3 regions of the Priestia sp. ST2 genome follow, and region 2 is predicted to be linked to each of the others. Evidence: predicted binding sites of a transcription regulator. Region 2 holds the regulator's gene; each other region holds the start of a gene.

Region 1 (7,969 bases), on a different contig from region 2:
GAGATAAAGATCCCAAATAGCGGATAAAGAAGAACTGGCTTAATTCCATCAAGCGCTTGTGGTAAACCGCTGAATAATTTCTTTAACCCCACTACTACATAACCTGCTAAGAAACCAGCGATTAAACCACCTAAGAAACCGCCTCCGCCAGAAGCTGCTAAAAGACCTGCAACCATACCGGGAGCTAAACCAGGACGATCAGCAATACTCATTGCAATAAACCCTGCTAGTACTGGTACTAGTAAGAAGAATGCATTATCTCCGCCAATTGTTTTTAATGCTGCTGCAAATGCATTGTACGTCGGATCTTTCGGTTCTGCTGAGTGAATGCCAAACATAAATGAAATAGCAATTAAGATCCCGCCCCCTACAACAAACGGAAGCATTGCTGATACACCGCTCATTAGGTGCTTGTAAAACCCTGTACGCTCTGATCCTTTACTTTCTCCGCCTTCTTTGCTGCCACCGCCGCCGCTGTATACAGGAGCGTCTCCTTTTAACGCGCGGTTAATTAATTCTTCAGGCTTGCGAATTCCTTCAGCTACTGGAACTTGAATAACTTTTTTACCTGCAAAACGTTCCATTTCTACTTGCTTGTCCGCTGCAACGATAATAGCGGTAGCGTTTTCAATTTCTTCCTTCGTCAACGCGTTTTTAACCCCGCTGGAACCGTTTGTTTCAACTTTTAGCGTGACATTCATGTCTTTCGCTTTTGCTTTTAAGCTGTCCGCTGCCATATATGTGTGGGCAATTCCCGTTGGACAAGCAGTTACAGCAAGCACTAATTGATCTGAAGCTGTATCTACTTCCTCTTCCGGCGCTTCATTTTCAGTTTCCTTATCATCAATTGCTTTAATGACTTCATCAATTGATGATGCTGTTAGCAACGTTTTTCGGAACGATTCGTCCATTAACAACGTAGACAAACGAGATAATGTTTCTAAGTGAGCATTATTCGCTCCTTCACTCGCTGCAATCATAAAGAATAAGTGTGCAGGCTGTCCGTCTAATGATTCATAATCGATACCTTCTGTTGAGCGTCCAAATGCAATGGCCGGTGTTTTTACCGAGCTTGTTTTCGCATGCGGAATGGCAATGCCTTCTCCAATTCCCGTTGTACTTTGAGATTCACGATTTAAAATTGCTTCTTTATAGCCAGCTCGGTCGCTTAAGCGACCAGCTTCGTCTAATTTTCCAACTAATTCATCAATAACATCAGCTTTTGACGTGCTTTTTAAATCAAGAATGATTGTATCTTTTTTTAATAATTCAGTAATTCTCATTCTCGTTTCCCCCTACTCTACCTTTGTGATTGACACTTGTTCACGAAGCGTCTTTACATCTTCTGCTGTACATAATTCAAGTGAGAATGCTGTGGCACTTCCTGAAGCTACTCCTGTTTGAAAAGCTTCTAATAAATCCCCTTGTTTTACATAAGAAGCAATAAATCCAGCTACAAGTGAATCGCCAGCTCCAACAGAATTTTTTACCGTTCCTTTAGGGACTGTGGCACTGTAGACACCGCTTTCGTTAATAAGCAGTGCTCCATCACCTGCCATAGACACAACGACGTTTTGCGCTCCTTGTTCCACGAGCTTCTTACCGTATACTAGCGCATCTTCTGCACTGTTTACTTCTACATCAAACAATTCTGCAAGTTCATGATGATTCGGTTTGATAAAAAACGGCTTGTGGGACACGACGTCTAGCAAAGTTTTTCCACTTGCATCTACTACAACTTTTACTCCGTTCGCTGCTGCTAGTTCAGTTAACGTTTCATACACAGAACTTGGAAGCGTTTTCGGTATACTCCCTGCTAATACGAAGATATCGCCTTCAGTCATTTGCTTTACTTGAGTCAATAAAGACTGAAGCGCTTCGTCTGTAATAGCAGGTCCTTGACCGTTAATTTCTGTTTCTTTTTCTGTTTTTAACTTTACGTTAATACGGGTATCTCCCTCAACTCTTGTAAAAGCTGTTTCGATATTCTCCGCTTTTAAGTAGTCTTCGATATAGGTTCCTGTAAAGCCGGCTACAAAACCGAGGGCTTTATTATCAACACCTAATCGTTTTAAAACGCGAGAGACGTTAATGCCTTTTCCTCCTGGAAACTTGGCTTCATTCGTTGTGCGGTTAAGCCCGCCTTCTTCGAATGCTGAAACATGTACTACGTAATCAACGGATGGGTTCAACGTACATGTATAAATCATGATTTCACAACCTTTATGTCTGTTTTGTTTGCATACTGTATAAGTACATCGCTAGGTACGTCATTTGTTATAATTTTTGCTTCATGTAAATCGGCTATTTTCGCAAAGCTTGTTTCAAAAAACTTAGTGGAATCTGATAAAATATAAGATTCTCTAGACAGCTTCATTGCCGTTTGCTTGATCAATGCTTCTTCTGGATCAGGAGTTGTATATCCATATTGATGATGAATCCCATTCGCTCCCATAAAGCACTTGTCAAAACGATATTGCTCAAGACTTAAAAGAGCTCCATTGCCAATTAAAGCGCCCGTTTTATGTTTAACAGATCCTCCAATTAAATAGAGGGTGATACCTTGTTCTAGCATCGGGTTTAAATGCATTAAACCATTTGTCACGACAACTACATCTTTTTGCTTTAAAAAAGGAATCATTTCATACGTTGTAGTTCCTGCATCTAAAAAAATACAGTCACCTTCATTTATAATGGAAGCCGCATACTCTGCAATGTTTCGTTTATCTTGAACATTTTTAGCAGATTTTTCGATAACGCTCAGTTCGATTCGTTTACTGCGAATAAGCGAAGCGCCACCATGAACACGTTTGAGCATTTGCTCTTCTTCTAGTTGACTTAAGTCTCTTCTAATGGTTGATTCCGAAGCGCCTGTAACTTCGATAAACTCTTGCACTTTTACAAGTTCTTTCTCTTTTAAAAGTTTTAAGATTAGTTGATGTCTTTCCGGCGTTAACATGTTCTAGCTCCTTTTTCAAAAAAGCGTTTTCATTTATTTCATGTACTTACTTTATCACGGTTTACATTCAAAATCAATCATAAAAAATCAAAAACATTCATTTTTTTAATTACAAAATAAAGTTTTTTGAATGAACAATTAGATTTGCATTTGGTTTAATAATAGTTCATACAAAAGGAAATATGCTGGTAATTCAAGAATTTGTCTACTTTTCTCATTATATGTAAAGGTTTTCTTCCACTTAATTAGTTATGACTGTTTTTGACTATTTCTTGACCGATTGAATTTTTCTGACTGAATCAGCCATAGCTTGTCCTGATTTCATAAAAGCCTACACACCAAAAAAGTTGTCCACCTTTTTGGACAACTCAAAGTGACCCATCATTTAAATAAAAACAGAAGCATATATAATATGGAAGCAAGGGCAGAAGAAATAGCTAAACTTGAGATAAAACGAACGAGTCTTTTTTTAATGAACTGCGTTAATTCGATTTCTCTTACTTGAGTTTTTTCATTTTGCATACAATAATCCCTTCTTTAATTAAAATTTCCTAGTAGCTAGAAGTTGCTACTCGCAGAATATGCTTTTATGTATTGTATGCATGCGTTAAAAAAAAGATACAAAACGAACAAAAAAGCTACTCTTAGCTAGAGTAGCTTTCATCTTTCCATACATCTGCTTCAATTACTGCATCTGCTCGAATCGAATATGTATAGCAAGGGCCTGTAACCATCAGCGTATTCGACTGCAGCGAGACTTTATCAATCGTCACTCGTTCATACCTTTGAATATGTCCTGCTTCATAGACGTGAAGCGTTACTGGATAATGCTCCGAGTAACTGTTCATAATGACATTTTCAATATGCTCAATCTTTTCTTTTTTTAACCCTAAAGGCTGCTTATGCGCATCGGGACTGTACATTTTCTTCATTTTCTCTAAATGCTCGGGCATTACTAACTTCGCATACTGTTTTAATTCATCTTGATACACGTTCATTCTCCCCCTTGACTCTTGCTTCTATTTTACCGAACGAACATTCTCATTGCAAAACTTTTTAATCAAAATAAAAGCAAACAATTCATTTTTTCATACTCCATAAAAACTGTCAAAAGATTTTATGTTAATAGCAGAAAATGATTTTTAAAAAAATAATAATATCCCATCTTTAATTCAGTCTCTAGAGTTGGTATAATACATTGTCATGACTGTGTTTTCGGAGCTTTTGATGATTGGAGGTAACGTTCATGATTAATAAAATAAAAGAAATTATCCTCATTATTCTAGGGAGCCTCATTTTCGCACTGGCCATTAATTACTTTGCTATTCCAAATGAATTAGCAGAAGGCGGCGTAACCGGTGTAACAATGATTACCTATTATGTATTAGGCTGGTCTCCGGGTATCACAAACTTTATATTAAACGGTTTGCTGGTACTGATCGGATACAAATTGCTTCATAAACGTGTGATTGTTTACACAATTATATGTATTATTTTCACTTCTCTATTCCTACATATAACTGAAGGACTGGGAAATCCTCTTGACGATACGCTACTGGGGGCTATTTTTGCTGGTATTTTAGCTGGTGTAGGACTCGGACTTGTGTTTAGAGGCGGCGGAACTTCCGGAGGCTCTGCAGTTATTGCCCGCTTAGCTAATCAATATCTAGACTGGAATATTAGCAAAACGATGCTGGCAATTGATTTATTAGTTGTAGCAAGCGCTTATTTTGTCATCGGTGGAGAAAAGACAATGTATACGGTTATTTCTCTTTACATCGGAACGAAGGTGCTTGATTATATTATTGAAGGACTCAACCCTCGCAAAGCAATCACTATTATTTCACACCGTTCAGTTGAAGTAGCCGAACAAGTCAATAAAAAGATGCAGCGCGGCGTCACTGTCTTTTCTGCTCATGGAAGCTATACAAAAGAAGCAAAAGACGTATTGTACGTAGTTGTGAACAAACAAGAACTGCTAGAATTAAAGCGCATTATTCATAAAGTCGACGAACAAGCTTTTGTGGTCGTACACGATGTACGCGACGTCTTTGGATTAGGTTTTACCATTCCAAAGGCCAGTTGAAAACCCGCTGTAAAAAAGCGGGTTTTTTCTATTATATATGTTTGCGCTGAAAATACTGCAAACCTGCTGTTATAAAAAGAATAAACTTTCTTGGAACGACAATAAAAAGCTCTGTAATGAAAAAGAAAAAAGCTAAAAGGCGACGCCTTTTAGCTTTTTAGCTTTTTTCTTTACACGTCCATTTAATTAACAAGCCGCAGTGCGTTAATCCTCCTCCAAACCCATAAAGAATAAGGAGGTCATTACCCTGTACTTTTCCTGTCATTATTCCTTCGTTTAAAGCAAGCGGAATAGAAGCTGAAGATGTATTTCCGCAGTATTGCACACTCGTTAACGTTTTATCCATTGTAACACCTGTTTTAGCACAAATAGCTTCAATCATTCGAAGGTTTGCACTGTGCGGAATAAACCAATTTACATCAGAAAGAGAAATGGAAGTATTCTTTAATAATGCTTCTACTCCTTTTGGAATCGTTCGGACAGCAAAGCGGTATACTTCACGCCCGTTTTGAACTAAATTCCCGCTCGAATTAATTTCTTTTCCTGAAAGAGTATTAGATAAGTTAGAACGATATAAATTCACCCCTCCGCTTCCGTCCGTTCCGTAGTGACATCCTAAGAAACTCGGATTATGCTCATCGTACTCTACAAGCATAGCTCCCGCTCCGTCACCAAACAGCACGCATGTGGCCCGGTCCGTATAATCTGTAATTTTCGACATGACTTCAGCACCAATAACTAAAATCTTTTTATGCAATCCCGACGTCACTAAGCCGTTCGCCACATGAAGGCCATATGTAAAACCGGCGCATGCGGCACTTAGATCAAATGCAGCAGCTTGATCAATATGAAAGTAATCTTGAATCTGACATGCTACGCTAGGAAAAAAGTGATCTGGCGTTGTTGTCGAAACAATAATTGCATCTACATCTTCTATTTCTACAGCATATCGGTTAAGCAAATTTTCAACGGCTCGAATGGCAAGCGTAGACGTGTATTCGCCTTCACCAGCAATTCGTCGTTCTTTCATTCCGGTACGCTGTACAATCCATTCGTCACTTGTATCAACCATTTCTTTTAAATGGTCGTTCGTTAATTTTTGCTTTGGTGTATATATCCCCATTCCTGTGATTCTAGCTTTTGATTGCATCATTTTTCCACCTCAAATCAGTTGATACTTAATTATAACACCTACTTTTAATATCTGGTACTAATTTATTGTTAGATAAAAAGCGCAAAGGCATACCCTTTACGCTTTTTTATTGGATATAAATTTTTCTATCCCTTACCTACTGCGTGCCTGATACTCTTTTTCTAAGTCAGAGAGTGTAAGTTCAAAAAGATGATGGTTTTCTTTTTTGTAAATCCCTTTTTTCAGTAACTTTTCAATGAGGTATTGTTTTCTTTGCCGCACCGCTGCTCGTAATAAATTTTCCATCTTTTCTCCTCCTATTATATTAATTTAAGAATAAAAAAAAGACTCCTAACACAGGTCAGAAGCCTTCGGTAATCCGGTCAGCACAGGAATGAAACTGTCAGATTTTCATAATTTTAAAAAGTACAAAGCTGCTGCTTTAGCAGCTTTAGACTTCTCATCGTCATACTCATACAACCTATAACTCAATTTTAATTCAAAAAATTCTAAATCTTTAACCGGAAAGAAAGTCAATTTTTCTTCGAATACGCACGTTTTCTATATTTAGTACGGTACTTGCTTGCCCCGCCGCCAAGCATTCGCTAGCTAGGCTGGCCCTTCAGTTTCTCTAAATACGTATTTAAATAGGCTTATTTGTGGCTTGCTACTTTGCTTTTAGCTAAAAAGCGGTTTTTTTCCGTGCTGTCCACTTGAGTAATTTGTCCGTCGTGAAGGGTAATTAGTACAGATCCATAGTTGATTTCAGTTAGTAATTTAACAATATAATCTAATTTTTCTTGTGTAATTGAAGCCATTTTATCATTCTCCTATTCATAGATAGATTTATATTTTAGTTGCAGTTGAATAAACAAAGCGAACAACATCTATAAGTACTTGTATAATGTGCAGAAGATAAATACATGGTAATCCTCCCCATATGTTCAGTTGAAGATTGAGATTTTAATGACCACAACTAATGTACAGAAAAGGCCCACACTAGTAGCGAACAAGTATGAGCCTTCGGTTGACCGATCAGCTTCTTTAGCATCCCAATTTTTTCAAAAGATTTATACTATCTATATTATTTACACTTTACCTATATGTCAAGTAGGGATTAAAAAAATAAATAGATATTATTAATTTTTTTTATATCTTTGACCTAATAAAAAAGACTCATCTGCATGAACTTACACAGACGAGTCTTTTTTAGCCCTAATTTTTTGGATAGGCAAGGTTACCGTAAAAATGCTTCCTTGTTCTTTTTTGCTTTCAACACGTATTGTGCCCTCATGTAACCGAACAATTTTTTTTGTAATGGCTAGACCGAGGCCGCTTCCTTTTAACGTTCTCGATTTATCTACTTTATAAAAGCTTTCAAAAATATATTTTTGATCTTCTTCGGCAATACCAATTCCATTATCCTTTATTTTCACGTCTATTTCTTCGTTTTTTAGAGAAATGGATATTTTCACAAATCCATTTTCAGGCGTATATTTAATAGCATTTGTTACTAAATTCAGCCAAACTTGCTCTAACAAATCTTTATCTGCTTCCATTTGAACATTGGATAAATCAAGGTCAATTTCTATGTTCTTTTTTGTCCACTGAGGTTCTAAAGCCATGACCACATGCCTGATTTGTTCATCTAAACGGTATTGCTGCAGCATTAGCGTTTGATGTTCAGAGTCTAGAGAAGCAAGCTTTAGCAAATTGGAACTAAGCTGAGAAAGTCTTGTACTTTCTTTTTCAATAATCGTTAAATATTGTATCTTTTTATCTTCACTGACGA
Region 2 (7,969 bases):
TCAACAGCGGTGTAACAAGCAATCCCTACTAGCTTATTTATTCCATTTGTTCCCCTATAGATTCGCTTGATTTAGTTATGTCTCAATCTCTTCTTTTTTATCATGTGTTTTCTGATGCGAACAGCTTTTATGTTTTAAACCGATCTTTTAATAAATTCCATAGGGAACTCACTCCGAGACTAATGCTGATCAGAATTCCTGATAGAGCTACTATTAAAGCGATATATTCAAAGATAGAAAACTGCTTCATACTATCCCAATTGATGTTTCCCTTTAGTTTGCTAATAACTAAATTCATTCCGTAAATACCGGAAAGAACCGTGTAAATCGTTAAAATTAATAATAAGTAATTGTGACGCTTAGCTGCGATTTTCTCTTGGTTTTGGTACAAAGTACCAAGAGTTTCTTTGACTTCTTGATAAAGAGAATTGATATGGAAGATTTTTTTAAAGAGCTCAGAAAACTCTTGACCTTCTGTGCGAGAGCTAATTTCTAAAAATAAATATTTACCTGAGAACACGGTAATAGAGCGGATTAGTCGTTCAATGCCCTCTGAATTTTTATGAAACGTGAGCTGAGAATACTCATAAGATAGTTTTAGCAACACGATTTTATAGAAAAAATGTAAAAATAAATTATAGTAATGCTGGCCAAATAGATGATTCATCAAAAGCTGATCCGTTTTAGAGTCTGTCGATTTAGAAATACATGAAAACACATGGTCTGTTATGACGTAATAGGTTTCAGGAGCCCATCTGGAATACACGTGTTTAGTATTATACGTTTTAATATACTCATGATTGTGTGCAGAAATAAACGCTTTCCCGTCAGGCATATAGCTATTTAGCTGTCCAGTACGAAATAAAGTTGTGGAATTAATCTCTTGCTCTTGATTTACCGTTACATAACTTAACACAAACATCCGTTCATCGATAAAATAAGGAAGGCTCCCCACATGCTGTTCACGTGTGGCTTCTTTCTTGATGTGTTCGTTCAAAAATGGCGCGAGCTGTGAAAAAATATAATCTTGTACTTTGCTATAGCGGTGGTGTTCATAGGTAATGGTGGATCCATGCTCTTCAGCAAGCTTCGGTTCTAATACACGAAAATGATTCATGAACTCTAAAATATCATCATAGGTGTAATGATTATGGCTCATCTCAGTGCGAATGGTCATGACGCCAATTTCAAAAGGACATAAAAAAACATCCACAGACAGCACGTTGCTAGACACGGTGGTGGAGGAAGTGTGTAACGTAATGGCATGGTCTATTTTTTTTGAAAATCGAAGCAACCCTTCTTTTTCGCACGAGTCAGGGAATAGAATGCATTCAATGTAAGGAAGAAAATATTGATCCAGGCTATCATGAGATACGTAATATTGTTCTCCGTAGTATTCTTTTTCTAAATGTTTGTTTTGAATGGAGAAAAACTCGAACAAATTTGCTTTCAGCGCATGAACAAGCTGCTCTTTATTTTTTCGGTCAAAGGAAAAAGGAAAAAGAAACATGTTCATTGCTTTGGCAGGTACAATGGTTTGAAATGGTTCTGTTTTCCTTGGTGTATTGGTCATAAACTACATCCTTCTTATGGTCGGTTGTATTTCCTTGTAAGAGTCGAGGAAATGCAGGTAGAAAGTAAAAGGTAAAACAAGCTTTATAAAAACCGTTCTACCCGCCTGCAATGATTCAACGTATCATTTATAATATGCCAATTTTTTTAGAAAACAAACGTAAAAAAAACCAACTAACATCATCATTAGTTGGTTTTACATACAGTGTCTGATTAGTGAATCGTGCGATATACACCAGTTACTTTTCCTAAAATCGTTACGTGGCGAAGAATAATAGGCGCCATCGTTGAATTTTCAGGCTGTAAACGAACGAAATTTTCTTCTTTAAAGAAACGTTTTACCGTTGCTTCGTTGTCTTCGGTCATAGCGACCACAATATCTCCATTATTAGCTGTTTGCTGCTGACGTACGATTACCATATCGCCATCTAGAATACCTGCTTCAATCATACTTTCTCCCATAATTTCAAGCATAAATACATGATCATCTGGAGAAACGAATTTATCTGGAAGAGGGAAATATTCTTCCACATTTTCAACAGCTGTTATAGGCAGACCCGCTGTTACTTTACCGATAACAGGAACATTAATGACATTGCTTTTAGGGATGTTTACTTCGTCTAGTTGAAGAACTTCGATTGCTCTTGGTTTTGTCGGATCTCTGCGAATTAACCCTTTGCTTTCTAAACGAGCTAAATGCCCGTGTACAGTGGAGCTAGAGGCTAATCCTACCGCTTCCCCAATCTCACGAACAGAAGGCGGATAACCTTTTAATTTTACTTCATGCTTAATAAAATCTAGTATGTCTTGTTGACGTTTTGATAGCTTCATATTTTTCACCTCGATTTTAGCTATTCTTTAGGTGAATTATACCACGTGATGTGTCAATATACAAACATAAGTTCGAAGAATTCCATTGACAGAAACAAATGTTCTCAATAAAATAAGAACATATATTCTGACAGGGGGATCATAATATGCAACAATTCTTACATTCTATGAAACATTACGCTATTTTTTTTGCAGTTATCGCTGCACTTACATATGTATTGACGCTGGTTTTAGGAGCGGATAAAGTAGATTTAGACAAATATTCAACGGTTACTATTACAAAAGGAGATACGCTTTGGGAATTGTCCAACAAGTATCATAATCACCATCATTTGACCACCAATGAATTTGTCAAATGGGTTGAAGACGTCAATGATTTAAACTCAGACACTGCCCAGTCTTTATCTCCTGGAGATAAATTATATATTCCTGTTTTAAAAAAAGAGTTACATAATCAAGTGGCAATTGAACAGTAGTGTGTAACGGCCGTTCCTGAATATTGTTAGAAGCCGAAAAGGTCGTGATAAAAGTGGATGCCATTATTTATTGCCGTGTCAGTACGGATAAAAAAACCCAAGAAACATCTTTACAGCGCCAGCAAGAAGAATTAAAAAAGCTTGCTGCTCTTCACCATCTAGACGTAAAAAAAGTCGTAATGGAAAAAGCGAGCGGATATGAAGTAGACAGAGAGGGTATTTTGGATGTTCTTCATACAATGAAAGAAGAAAAAATATCTGTGTTGCTTATTCAAGATGAAACACGATTAGGCAGAGGAAATGCTCGAATTGCGCTGCTTCATGCTTTTCATAAAGAAAATGCTACCATCTATACGATTAGTCATCAAGGCCAGCTTCAGCTTTCAGAATCTGATTCAATGGTGTTAGATATTATTAGCTTAGTGGAAGAGCATCAGCGGAAATTACATAATGCTAAAATTAAAAGAGGAATGAAAAGAGCTGTAGAAAACGGTTATCGTCCGCAGCAAAATTTAAAAAATCAAGGAGTTAACTCGGGAAGAGAAAAAAAAGAAGCGCCAATTGAAGAAATTGTCCGTCTTCGTCATAACGGCTTAACCTTTGCTGAAATTTCAGTTACGCTAAAAGGTTTTGGCTATAATATTTCAAAAGCGACGGTACATCGCCGCTATCAAGAATACCAAGAGAATGCTCAATCTCTTGATAAAACGAAAGAGATTTAGTAAGATGACTACATGTTGCCGGAACGGTTCGGTAATTTTAATTATTGATTATAAGGAGATAGGTTTTATATGCTATCAAAAGATAAACTTGCTCGTATTAATGCTCTTTCAAAAAAGGCAAAGGCTGAAGGTCTGACAGAATCTGAAGCGAAAGAACAGCAAGAGCTACGTCAGGAATATTTAAAAGTTTTCCGACAATCTATGACAAATCACCTTCATACGATTAAAGTTGTGGACGAAGAAGGTAAAGATGTTACGCCTAAGAAGTTAAAAGAGAGTAAAAAGAAGCGTCTTCACTAAGACGTTCTAGTAAAACTAGAGGGAGTGTTCCTTCTAGTTTTTTGTATATTTTTAATAAGGCACACAAAAACTGTAAAAGTGGAAAATTTTTTGGTTCAAGTATTGTACAAATAAGCAAATCATTAGTATGATAACATATGTACATAGTTTTGAAAGGAATGAAGAGTATGACACAACGTATTGAAGATCTTTCGATTGCAACAATTCGTACTTTATCAATCGATGCGATTGAAAAAGCAAATTCAGGTCACCCAGGTATGCCAATGGGAGCTGCTCCAATGGCATATACATTGTGGACAAAATTTATGAACATCAATCCAAAGAATCCAAACTGGTTCAACCGTGACCGCTTTGTATTATCAGCAGGACACGGATCGGCACTATTATACAGCTTGCTTCATTTAGCTGGATATGACTTATCAATTGAAGACCTTAAAAACTTCCGTCAATGGGGAAGTAAAACACCAGGTCATCCAGAGTTCGGTCATACAGCAGGTGTTGATGCAACAACTGGTCCACTAGGACAAGGTATTGCAATGGCTGTTGGTAAAGCAATGGCAGAACGTCATTTAGCTGAAACATACAACAAAGAAGGTTTAGAAATTGTAGACCACTTTACGTATGGTATTTGTGGTGACGGAGACTTAATGGAAGGTGTATCTGCTGAAGCAGCTTCATTAGCAGCACACTTAAAATTAGGACGTTTAGTTGTTTTATACGATTCAAATGATATTTCTTTAGACGGAGATTTAGATCGCTCGTTCTCTGAGAACGTAGAAGATCGTTTCAAAGCTTACGGATGGCAAGTAATCCGCGTTGAAGACGGCAATGACTTGACAGCGATTGCAAACGCAATTGAAGAAGCAAAAGGCGATTTAACACGCCCGACGCTAATTGAAGTAAAAACAACAATCGGATTTGGTTCTCCAAACCACGCGGGTACTTCTGGCGTGCACGGTTCTCCATTAGGTTCCGATGAAACAAAATTAACAAAAGAAGCTTATGCATGGACATTTGAAGAAGATTTCTATGTGCCAGAAGAAGTGTATGCTCACTTCAAAGCTACAATTGCTGAAGATGGCCAAAAGAAAGAAAACGAATGGAACGATGTATTTGCACAGTATAAAGAAAAATACCCTGAACTAGGTCGTCAATTTGAACTGGCAGTAGAAGGAAAGTTACCGGAAGGCTGGGAAGAAACGCTTCCAGCATACGAAACGGGTTCAAGCCTAGCTAGCCGTGCTTCTTCTGGAGAAGTATTAAACGCAGTAGCACAAGCTGTACCTCAATTCTTCGGCGGTTCAGCTGACTTAGCTGGCTCAAATAAAACAATGATTAAAGGTTCAGAAGACTTCACTGCAGCTGATTACAGCGGACGTAATATCTGGTTCGGTGTACGTGAATTTGCAATGGGAGCTGCATTAAACGGTATGGCTCTACACGGCGGTGTAAAAGTATTCGGAGGAACATTCTTTGTATTCTCTGATTATCTTCGCCCAGCAATTCGCTTAGCAGCTTTAATGAAGCTTCCTGTAACATATGTATTCACACATGACAGTATCGCAGTTGGAGAAGACGGCCCAACACATGAGCCAATTGAACAATTGCCATCACTTCGTGCAATGCCAGGTCTTTCAGTGGTTCGTCCTGCAGATGCAAATGAAACAGCTGCTGCATGGCGCTTAGCATTAGAGTCAACTGACCGCCCAACGGCGCTTGTATTGACTCGTCAAAACTTGCCAACGCTTGAAGGTACAAAAGAAAATGCATACGAAGGCGTGTCTAAAGGTGCATATGTTGTATCTAAAGCTGGTAAAGACCAAGCGGATGCGTTAATACTTGCAACAGGCTCTGAAGTAAGCCTAGCAGTAGAAGCACAAAAAGCATTAGCTGCAGAAGGCATTGATGTATCTGTAGTAAGTATGCCTGCGTGGGATCGTTTCGAAGAGCAATCTGCTGAGTACAAAGAAAGTGTTATCCCTAAATCAGTGAAAAAGCGTTTAGGTATTGAAATGGCTTCTACACTTGGCTGGGAACGCTATGTTGGAGACGAAGGACAAGTTCTTGGTATTAATCACTTCGGTGCATCTGCTCCTGGTGAAACAATCATGAAAGAATTTGGTTTTACAGTTGAAAATGTAGTAGCAAAAGTGAAAAGCTTGCTTAATGCATAATTCTTTTTCATAAGAAAGAGCAGACTCCTGTGGTCTGCTCTTTTTTTCGACAAAAAAACAAAGGAATTTTTTCATCGATAGACAAGCATTGCGTACACCATTCGGTATAATGGTACAAAAAAGAACGAGCCGAAAGGGAGGATGAATCGTGAGAACGTATGAAGTATATTTAATGGAGGAAGAAGTTGCATCATCCTATTTTCGAAGAGAAAAGCTCATTTATCAGCTGCTGATTGAATATAGAATGAAACGTCACTTGCAGGAAACGCACTTACAAAAACAAGTTCATTACATTACTCGCCAACTGCCCATTTCATTTATTCAACGAGAATTGCTTCAGGCGTTTTCTCATTATCCTCATTTTTTTACTCATCAAGAGACGTTTGTGCTGGAATATCCTCATAAAAAAAGTCGAGCATCTATAAAATTAACGAATCGCTGTATAACAATTGAAGGAGATGGCAATGTTGATGCTGAGACAGCTTTTTTTGAAGTATTACGCAAGCTAGATCCTTGTTTTTTAGCAGTGAATTATGGAACGGATGAATACGGCTGGCTGAGGCCTGTGAAAACAAGAAAATTTGTGTAATTATTTAAGGAAATTGGAACGGAAATATTGTATAATAGCGTATGGTCTAGTACACTGTAAGTTAGACAACACGAAGGAGGAAGTAATACCATGGGAATGTATATTCTAGTTGGTGTTCTAGCATTAATTGTTGGGATAGCGCTAGGATTTTTCATTGCTCGTAAGTATATGATGAGCTATCTGAAGAAAAATCCACCAATTAATGAACAAATGTTAAAAATGATGATGATGCAAATGGGCATGAAACCATCGCAGAAAAAAATTAACCAAATGATGAAAGCAATGAACGGCCAAATTAAATAATGGTTAATTGGACAGACACTCTCTATTCAGAAGGGTGTCTTTTGTTTTATGATAGAGATAAGAAAATGGTTGTGGGGTTAGGGGGATACGATGAAAATTTTTCGAGAGTTATGGTGGTTTTTCAAACAGGAAAAAAAGTCTTACATAACGGGGATAGCGTTGCTCATTATTGTGGCAGCATTAGAACTTCTCCCGCCTAAAATTATTGGTTTAACGGTAGATGGCATTAAAGAAGGGACGCTGAATGGAAAGCGCTTAATGCAGATGGTTGGAATTTTGCTAGGAGCTGCTGTTGTGGCCTATTTCACAAGATACATATGGCGTATTATGATATTTGGTTCATCTGTTAAACTAGCCAAGCAGCTGAGAAATACCCTCTACACTCATTTTACCAAGATGAATCAGGCCTTTTATCAACGGCGGCGAATTGGGGATTTGATGGCCCATGCAACAAACGATATTCAAGCTATTCAACAAACTGCAGGTTCGGGCGTTTTGACACTCGTGGATTCCATTGTCACAGGAGGGCTTGTTCTATGCACAATGGCCCTCACAATCAGCTGGAAATTAACGCTTATTTGCCTTATTCCTATGCCGCTTATGGCCGTTTTAACGAGTTACTATGGTACATTGCTTCATGCGCGGTTTCATCACGCACAAGCAGCATTTTCTACTTTAAATGATAAGGTTCAAGAAAGCATTAGCGGAATTAAAGTCATTAAGACGTTTGGGGAAGAAGCAGCTGATGTCGAAGAATTTCGCATCAAGTCTGCAGATGTTGTGCAAAAGAACATGAAAGTAGCCCGAGTAGATGCATTGTTTGATCCGACCATTTCGATTATTGTAGCACTTTCTTTTTTACTTGCTCTTATTTTTGGCAGCAAGATGGTTATTAGTGAAGAGTTGACACTGGGGCAGCTTGTTACCTTTACAACTTATTTGGGCCTTCTTATTTGGCCGATGCTCGCGTTTGGCTGGCTATTTAACATTGTGGAACGAGGA
Region 3 (7,969 bases), on a different contig from region 2:
AAAAAACTTGAAAATAAAAATATCGATGGCTTAGTTCTAGACGTTCGGGGAAATCCTGGTGGCTATTTAACGAGCGTTGAAAAAATGCTTGATAAATTAGTAACGAATAAAAAGCCATATATCCAAATTGAAGATCGTAACGGTGAACGTCAAAAAGTGGTTTCTTCAATGAAAAAGCAAAAGGATTATCCAATTGTGGCCTTGATTGATGGAGGAAGTGCATCCGCTTCTGAAATTCTTGCCGGGGCATTAAAAGAAGCAGGAGGATACAAGCTAGTCGGTGAAAAATCCTATGGAAAAGGAACCGTTCAACAAGCTGTTCCAATGGAAGACGGCAGTAATTTAAAATTAACGTTCTATAAATGGCTAACGCCTGATGGAAACTGGATTAACGAAAAAGGTATAAAACCAACAGTAGAAGTCAAGCAGCCGGATTATTATTATGCAAATCCAATTCAAGTTGATAAAAAGCCATTAACACGTGATATGACAGGTGACCAAGTGAAGAATGCTCAAGTGATGCTAAAAGGCCTTGGCTTTGAACCTGGACGTACAGACGGATATTTTAGTAAAGAGACAGAAACAGCTGTAACTGCATTCCAAAAAGCCAATAAGCAAAAAGCTACAGGTGAAATCGATGAAGATACAGCAGCGCTTTTACAAACAAAACTTCTAGAAAAAATTAAATCAAAAGATGAAGATCGTCAGCTTCAAACGGCTTTAAAGCTAGCTAGTCAATAAGAAGTAGAAAAAGTTCCGTGCTTTTCCAAAGCACGGAACTTTTTTAGTAAAAACAACATTGTCGGTTAGTGATGCATTTTGATAAAATAAAGAAGCCTATGATACATAACAATCAATCGTAAATGTTGTAATAAAAATGTGAAAAATTACAGGTGGTGAAAAAATGGATTTTGCATTAGAGCTCTTAAAAGGTATCGGGCGTTTGTTTTTACATCCGCTAACTTATCTATTTCTGCTCGTCTCGTTTTTTGTAGGTCTTTCTCGCGTCAAGAGAGAGCGTCAGAATTTTCATGTTCGCGTGTTTGATTTTATTTTAGAAGCAAAATATTTATTTTTTCCAGGTATCATTATTGGGTTGATTTTATCCGTTGTTACCGTGTTGCTAGGTGTCTATGTATCTATAGGAATGATTGTACTTGTAGCTGTTTTAACTTTTATCATAAGCGGCCCTTGGACGTTTAAATGGCTTTCTCCTTCTTACACCGTAGGACTGGCTGTGCTTGCAACCTTGCTTATTCCGGCATCTGGTTTCGGTGAAGGATTTATTCAAACGTGGTCTGTGCAAGCTCATAACGCAGATTTACCTTCTCTGACTATTTTAATGTCTCTGCTTGTATTAGCAGAAGGATATTTAATTTGGAAATTTGGAGCAAAAGGTACGTCTCCAGCCATTGTGAAAAGTAAAAGAGGGCAGGAAATTGGAGCTCATTACTCTCAAAAATTATGGGTTGTCCCGCTTTTTGTCTTAATTCCAGGCAGCGCCATTACGTCTGTGTTTCCATGGTGGCCTGTGTTATCTATTGACGGAACATCATTTAGCCTGTTTTTTGTTCCTTTTGCTATCGGTTTTTATCAGCGAATTCAAAGTATGGTGCCGTTTAAATCTATTGAATTTACTGGTAAGCGTGTATTAGCATTAGGCGTAGGATTAACGATCATTACGATTGCTGCTATTTTTTATCCTCTTGCCGCTGTAGCTGTTGTTATTCTAGCGATCATAGGAAGAGAGTGGATTCGTTTGCAGCAGCGTCGAAGCGATGAAAAAGCGCCCGCACTGTTTACTAAGCGTACACAAGGTTTGGTTGTATTAGGAATCATCCCTCATTCTCCGGCAGAGAAAATGGGTTTGAAAGTAGGAGAAGTGATTATTAAGGTAAATGGAATCGCTGTATCTGAAGTCCATAAATTTTATGAAGCATTACAAGTTAATAACCGTGCTTTTTGTAAGCTGGAAGTTATTGACGAAAATGGAGAAGTTCGCTTTACTCAGCGAGCATTGTATGACAACGAACACCATGAACTAGGTATTTTGTTTGTACACAATTATACAAAACGTGATTCACAAGCTGGTTAAAAGACGGATAAAAAGGAGAAATGTTTGTGGAAGTCAAAACGATTGCCGCAGTTTTTCTACCCGCCATATTGCTTGTTCTGTTTGCTAGAGTAACATATAACTTATATGTTGCCACAGCGCTGACGCTTTTGTTGATAGCTGTTTCTGTATATAAAGGGTACGCAGATTATCCGCTTATTATTTTAATAGATTTACTTTCAGCAGCCATCGGTTTTATATATGCAAAAAGCATGCTAGCAGCTGGAAAATAAAGATTGTTGGTTTGATGATAAGTTAATCGCTTATTATTAAACTGTACACAAAAGCTCTCTGCACAACGTGGAGAGCTTTTGTGTGTAAAAAAGTGAGTTAGAACTTATAACAATATTGTTTCGGTTCATTTAATGAGCGAGTATAATCAAATCAATTAGACAAATATGTTTATATTTAAAATATTTTAAACACTTATGTATAAATTTATTTAAATAAGTGTACAGAAATGTGAGAAGGGTATAGAAAAATAAAAATATTAATCTGAAAATTTAGTTTATTTTTGATTTTAAAAAATAAAAGGAGGTTTAGGATTGATGGAAGTATTAATGAGAACGATGTTTCAGTCGCTTGGCAAAAATCATTCAATAAACAAATTAGCTAAAAAGTATGGATTGAGGATGGGAGCAGCTCGTTTTGTTGCTGGAGACTCAACCGAATCAGCAATTCACACATCTAAGGAGCTTAACAATAGTGGAAAAGTTGTTACACTTGATCATTTAGGAGAATTTGTTTTTACAGAAGAGGAAGCCAGGTTGTCTACTGCCATGTGCATTCAGACACTAGAAGCCATTGCAGAATCGGGCGTTCAATCAAATTTATCATTAAAGATGACTTCTTTAGGATTGGATATTAGCAAAGAGCTTTGTATGGAAAATATGCGCAGAATTCTACACACGGCCAGAATGAATAATATTTTTGTTCGAATTGATATGGAAGACTACTTGCACTGCCAAATCTCCCTTGATATGTATAAAGAATTACGCAAAGAATTTGATAATGTTGGAATTGTGATTCAAGCGTATCTTCATCGTACAGAACAAGATATGAATGACTTACATCAATATCAAGCTAATTTACGTCTAGTAAAAGGAGCTTATAAAGAATCACCAGAAGTATCATTTCCAGAAAAGAAAGACGTAGATGAAAACTATAAAAAAATCATTAAAATGCATTTATTAAATGGTCACTATACAGCTGTAGCAAGTCATGATGAAGAAATGATTCAGTACACAAAACGATTAGTAAGAGAAAACGGTATTTCAAATGACCAATTTGAGTTCCAAATGCTTTATGGAATTTGCGTAGAGCTGCAGGACCGTCTAGTAAAAGAAGGATATAAAGTAAGGGTGTATGTTCCTTACGGAATTGATTGGTTTGGTTATTTCATGAGACGCCTAGCCGAACGCCCCGCCAATGTATGGTTCGTATTAAAAAATTTCTCCAAATAAGTTCAGTCAAAGAAACATAAAAAATTCGACACAAGTACCCTGAGCTTCGTGTCGAATTTTTTGATTAGTTTAGTCCGTATTCTTTGATTTTGTTGTAAAGGGTGCCGCGTGAAATGCCAAGCAAATCTGCTGCTGCACTTTTGTTTCCATAGGTTTTTTGAAGAGTCTCTTCTATTAGCCTAGCTTCTTGAAGAGAATCTTCTTCTTTTTGAACTTCTGTGAAAGAACTTGCATCCTTCAGATTGTCAGGAAGGTGCGTAAGGGTAATCAACGACTGATCACTTAGAAAAATCATTCGTTCAATCGTATTTCTCAGCTCGCGAATATTGCCTGGCCAATCGTATTGCATAAAGGCTTCGAGAACTTCAGAGCTAATGAAAGGAGCCTTCTTTTTATACTTCTTGCTGAATTCCTGTACAAATTGCTGTGTCAATGCTTCGATGTCTTCTTTATGGTCTCGAAGCGGCGGAATTATAATGTTAATGACGGTCAGCAAATAGTAAAGATTTTCATGGAATTCACCGGCTTTTAGCAACTCTTCCAAAGGCGTCGTGGTAGAGGCTACAATTCGGGTTTGAACTTGAATTTCTTCCGTGCCTCCAACGTGATAAAAGGATCGTTCTTCCAAGTAACGCAGAAACTTAACTTGAATTTCAAGAGGCATTTTATCAATTTCTTCAATAAATAACGTCCCGTTGTGAGCCTGCTCCAGTTTTCCCGCAATGGTTGTTGGATCTTCTGAAAAGACATCTTTTTGATGACCAAAGAGCTCAATTTCCAGGAGTCCCGATGGAATAGTGGCGCAATTTAAAGATAAAAAAGGTTCTTTATGTTTGGCTCCACCGTAGTGGATGGCCTGAGCCAGCATTTCTTTCCCAGAACCAGGTTCTCCTGTTAATAAAATAGGCATATCTGTAGATGCCACTTTTTTGGCAATGTCAACGGCTTGCTTAATTTCAGGACTGATACCCGCGAAAGAAGAAAATGGATTATCTTTTGGAATGAGAAGAGACACATCAATTTCTTCATTTAATCTTACAATATTGGTAATGTCATGTTCAGTTGCGACTCCACCTATGACTCGATTGTTTCTTATAATAGGAGATGCATTGATGAGCACGTGAGTTTGTTCATTAGGACGATGATACGTTCCGCGTACAGGGCGCCCTTCATTTAGAATGGTATGTAGAATGATGGATTCATCTTTGAAATGCTCTCCGATTTTTCTACCAATAATATCATCTCTCTGAATCTTATACGTATGTTCCGCAGCAGTATTCCACAAGATTACATTTCCTTCATTATCGACCGCTGTCACTGCATCATTAATGGTTTCTGCCAATGTATCAAAATAGGAAGCTAATATCTCATTTTGGCTATGCAAATGTGTAATCCACTGCGAAGGTGTTACAAGTCCTATTGTGGTTTCTTGGTTTTCTGCTTGAATGAGGACTGGTCTGTTCCAGTTTGTGTTGGCTTGTAAATTGGCTAACGTAGAAGTAGAAGATGAAGGCCAATTTGTATCCGCTATTACTTTTTTTATGGACGATGCCTCGTCATGACCTGTTAACAGGTATCGTTCATCTTTTTGTATTACATAAAAGGTACTTGCTGTGACTACGACGAAGTCATAGTTTGAAAGTTCAGATGTCACTTTAGCTAAAGAAGTTGATTCTTCAACTGTTATAAAGGAGTTATTTATAAGAACTTGATCAACGCTTGCCATACTAAACCCCTCTCAGTACATATTTTTTATACTGTATCATAATTTAGAAATTGGCGCAAAAGCCTATCTTTTTCAAACAATAACGAAGCTTACTTTCTTTTATTGCTTTCATCTAAAGAGTTGTATTCCCTTCGAAAAGGGTAGTATAAGAATTTAGTGGGTAATAAAGTAACAGGGTAAAAAATAAAAACAAACAAACACTATATAAGATTAATACTCATTAGTTTCATTTATGATTATAAAGTGATAAAATACGAATATCAGTTCGTGTTTTCGGTTTTTACATATCGTAATAAAAATAGATAAAACAAGAAAATAGAAACGGAGGCCTTCATTTGAAAGATCAGTTTGAATTAGTATCCCCATATCAACCGCAGGGTGATCAGCCAAAGGCAATTGAAAAGATCGTGAAAGGAATTAAAGAAGGTAAGCAGCATCAAGTTTTGTTAGGTGCTACAGGAACGGGAAAAACTTTCACCATGTCTAATGTTATTAAGGAAATAAATAAGCCGACACTAATTATGGCTCATAACAAAACGCTTGCTGGTCAATTGTACAGTGAGTTTAAAGAGTTTTTTCCTAATAATGCAGTCGAATACTTTGTCAGTTACTACGATTACTATCAGCCTGAAGCCTATGTACCTCAAACAGATACATTTATTGAAAAAGATGCAAGCATTAATGATGAAATTGATAAACTTCGTCACTCGGCAACTTCTTCTCTTTTTGAACGAAAAGATGTCATTATTATTGCCAGCGTATCCTGTATTTATGGCTTAGGGTCTCCGGAAGAATACAAAGAAATGGTCGTATCTCTTCGAGTAGGAATGGAAAAAGAGCGTAATCAGCTGCTTCGTACGCTAGTAGATGTACAGTACGAAAGAAATGATATTGACTTTAAGCGCGGAACGTTTCGCGTTCGCGGTGATGTTGTGGAGATTTTCCCTGTGTCTCGAGATGAACACTGTATTCGCGTCGAGTTTTTCGGCGATGAAATTGACCGCATCCGAGAAGTTGACGCTCTAACAGGAGAAATCATTGGTGATCGTGAACATGTAGCTATCTTCCCGGCATCTCACTTTGTCACGAGAGAAGAAAAAATGCGTGTTGCCATTCAAAATATTGAAAAAGAACTAGAAGAACAGCTAGAGAAGCTAAAAGAAGCAGGCAAGCTTTTAGAAGCGCAGCGCTTGGAGCAGCGCACGCGCTACGACCTAGAAATGATGAGAGAAATGGGCTTTTGTTCGGGAATCGAGAACTACTCTCGTCATTTAACGCTTCGTCCCGCTGGTTCTACACCTTATACACTGCTGGACTTCTTCCCTGAAGATTTCCTTCTTGTTGTGGATGAATCACACGTTACGATTCCTCAAGTTAGAGGAATGTACAATGGGGACCAAGCGCGTAAACAAGTGTTAGTGGACCATGGTTTCCGCTTGCCTTCCGCATTAGATAACCGCCCGCTTAAATTTGATGAATTTGAACAGCATATTAACCAAATTGTTCATGTTTCCGCAACACCAGGTCCTTATGAACTTGAGAAGGCACCTGATGTGATTGAACAAATTATCCGTCCAACGGGATTATTGGATCCAAATATTGAAGTTCGACCAATTGAAGGGCAGATTGATGATTTAATTGGAGAAATTCACGACCGGATTAAGCGAAATGAACGAGTACTCGTTACGACGTTAACAAAGAAAATGTCCGAGGATTTAACGAACTACTTAAAAGAAATCGGCATTAAAGTTCAATATCTTCACTCTGAAGTGAAGACGCTCGAGCGTATTGAAATTATCCGAGAGCTGCGGCTTGGAAAGTACGATGTGCTTGTAGGAATTAACTTACTTCGTGAAGGTTTAGATATTCCGGAAGTTTCGTTAGTAACCATATTAGACGCGGATAAAGAAGGATTCTTGCGTTCAGAACGATCGCTTATTCAAACCATCGGACGTGCTGCACGAAATGCTAATGGACATGTCATTATGTATGCAGATCGCATCACAAACTCCATGAACATTGCTATCAATGAGACCAAGCGTCGTAGAAGTATTCAAGAAGCTTACAATGAAGAGCATGGTATTACACCGACAACGATTCAAAAAGAAGTTCGAGGCTCAATTCGTGCAACAGTAGTAGCAGAAGATACAGAAACGTATGAAGAAGCACCGGCATTTGATAAGCTCAACAAAAAAGAAAAAGCAAAGCTCGTAGAAGAAATGGAACAAGAAATGAAAGAAGCAGCCAAAGCGCTTAACTTTGAACGCGCAGCTGAGCTTCGTGACTTGATTCTAGAATTAAAAGCGGAAGGGTGATAAAACATGGCGATGGAAAAAATCGTGGTAAAAGGTGCACGAGCCCACAATTTGAAAAATATCGATATTGAAATCCCGCGAGACAAATTAGTAGTATTAACGGGGTTATCAGGTTCTGGTAAATCTTCTTTAGCTTTCGATACAATCTATGCAGAAGGACAAAGACGTTATGTCGAGTCGCTTTCGGCATATGCAAGACAGTTTTTAGGTCAAATGGATAAGCCCGATGTAGATTCAATCGAAGGATTGTCGCCTGCTATTTCAATCGATCAAAAAACAACGAGCCGAAACCCTCGTTCAACCGTCGGAACTGTGACCGAAATCTATGACTATTTGCGCCTTTTGTTTGCTC

The links. The regulator LexA, encoded in region 2, represses DNA repair genes until DNA is damaged. The targets are predictions, from matches to a motif close to CGAACATATGTTCG.
Region 1: a site for LexA is predicted at 3,988-4,001, ahead of AC0KUU_RS09750 (YolD-like family protein). Genes of this name have one in related genera too.
Region 3: a site for LexA is predicted at 5,557-5,570, ahead of uvrB (excinuclease ABC subunit UvrB). Genes of this name have one in related genera too.

The regions. Positions count from the first base shown of each region.
Region 1 covers NZ_JBVVNT010000002.1:646,209-654,177, forward strand. The annotation lists gene AC0KUU_RS09730 (PTS fructose transporter subunit IIABC) at 1-1,283, opposite strand, end outside; gene pfkB (1-phosphofructokinase) at 1,296-2,210, opposite strand; gene AC0KUU_RS09740 (DeoR/GlpR family DNA-binding transcription regulator) at 2,207-2,959, opposite strand; gene AC0KUU_RS09745 (hypothetical protein) at 3,341-3,481, opposite strand; gene AC0KUU_RS09750 (YolD-like family protein) at 3,604-3,957, opposite strand; gene AC0KUU_RS09755 (YitT family protein) at 4,206-5,045, shown strand; gene AC0KUU_RS09760 (ketoacyl-ACP synthase III) at 5,203-6,198, opposite strand; gene AC0KUU_RS09765 (Fur-regulated basic protein FbpA) at 6,331-6,483, opposite strand; gene AC0KUU_RS09770 (YezD family protein) at 6,831-6,995, opposite strand; gene AC0KUU_RS09775 (sensor histidine kinase) at 7,368-7,969, opposite strand, start outside.
Region 2 covers NZ_JBVVNT010000001.1:798,876-806,844, forward strand. The annotation lists gene AC0KUU_RS04045 (magnesium transporter CorA family protein) at 128-1,573, opposite strand; gene lexA (transcriptional repressor LexA) at 1,786-2,403, opposite strand; gene yneA (cell division suppressor protein YneA) at 2,550-2,879, shown strand; gene AC0KUU_RS04060 (YneB family resolvase-like protein) at 2,933-3,601, shown strand; gene AC0KUU_RS04065 (DUF896 domain-containing protein) at 3,671-3,901, shown strand; gene tkt (transketolase) at 4,069-6,075, shown strand; gene sirA (sporulation inhibitor of replication protein SirA) at 6,224-6,664, shown strand; gene AC0KUU_RS04080 (YneF family protein) at 6,755-6,967, shown strand; gene AC0KUU_RS04085 (ABC transporter transmembrane domain-containing protein) at 7,058-7,969, shown strand, end outside.
Region 3 covers NZ_JBVVNT010000005.1:148,436-156,404, reverse strand. The annotation lists gene AC0KUU_RS22245 (S41 family peptidase) at 1-741, shown strand, start outside; gene AC0KUU_RS22240 (PDZ domain-containing protein) at 905-2,095, shown strand; gene AC0KUU_RS22235 (DUF2198 family protein) at 2,122-2,346, shown strand; gene AC0KUU_RS22230 (proline dehydrogenase family protein) at 2,662-3,576, shown strand; gene AC0KUU_RS22225 (sigma-54 interaction domain-containing protein) at 3,641-5,302, opposite strand; gene uvrB (excinuclease ABC subunit UvrB) at 5,638-7,617, shown strand; gene uvrA (excinuclease ABC subunit UvrA) at 7,624-7,969, shown strand, end outside.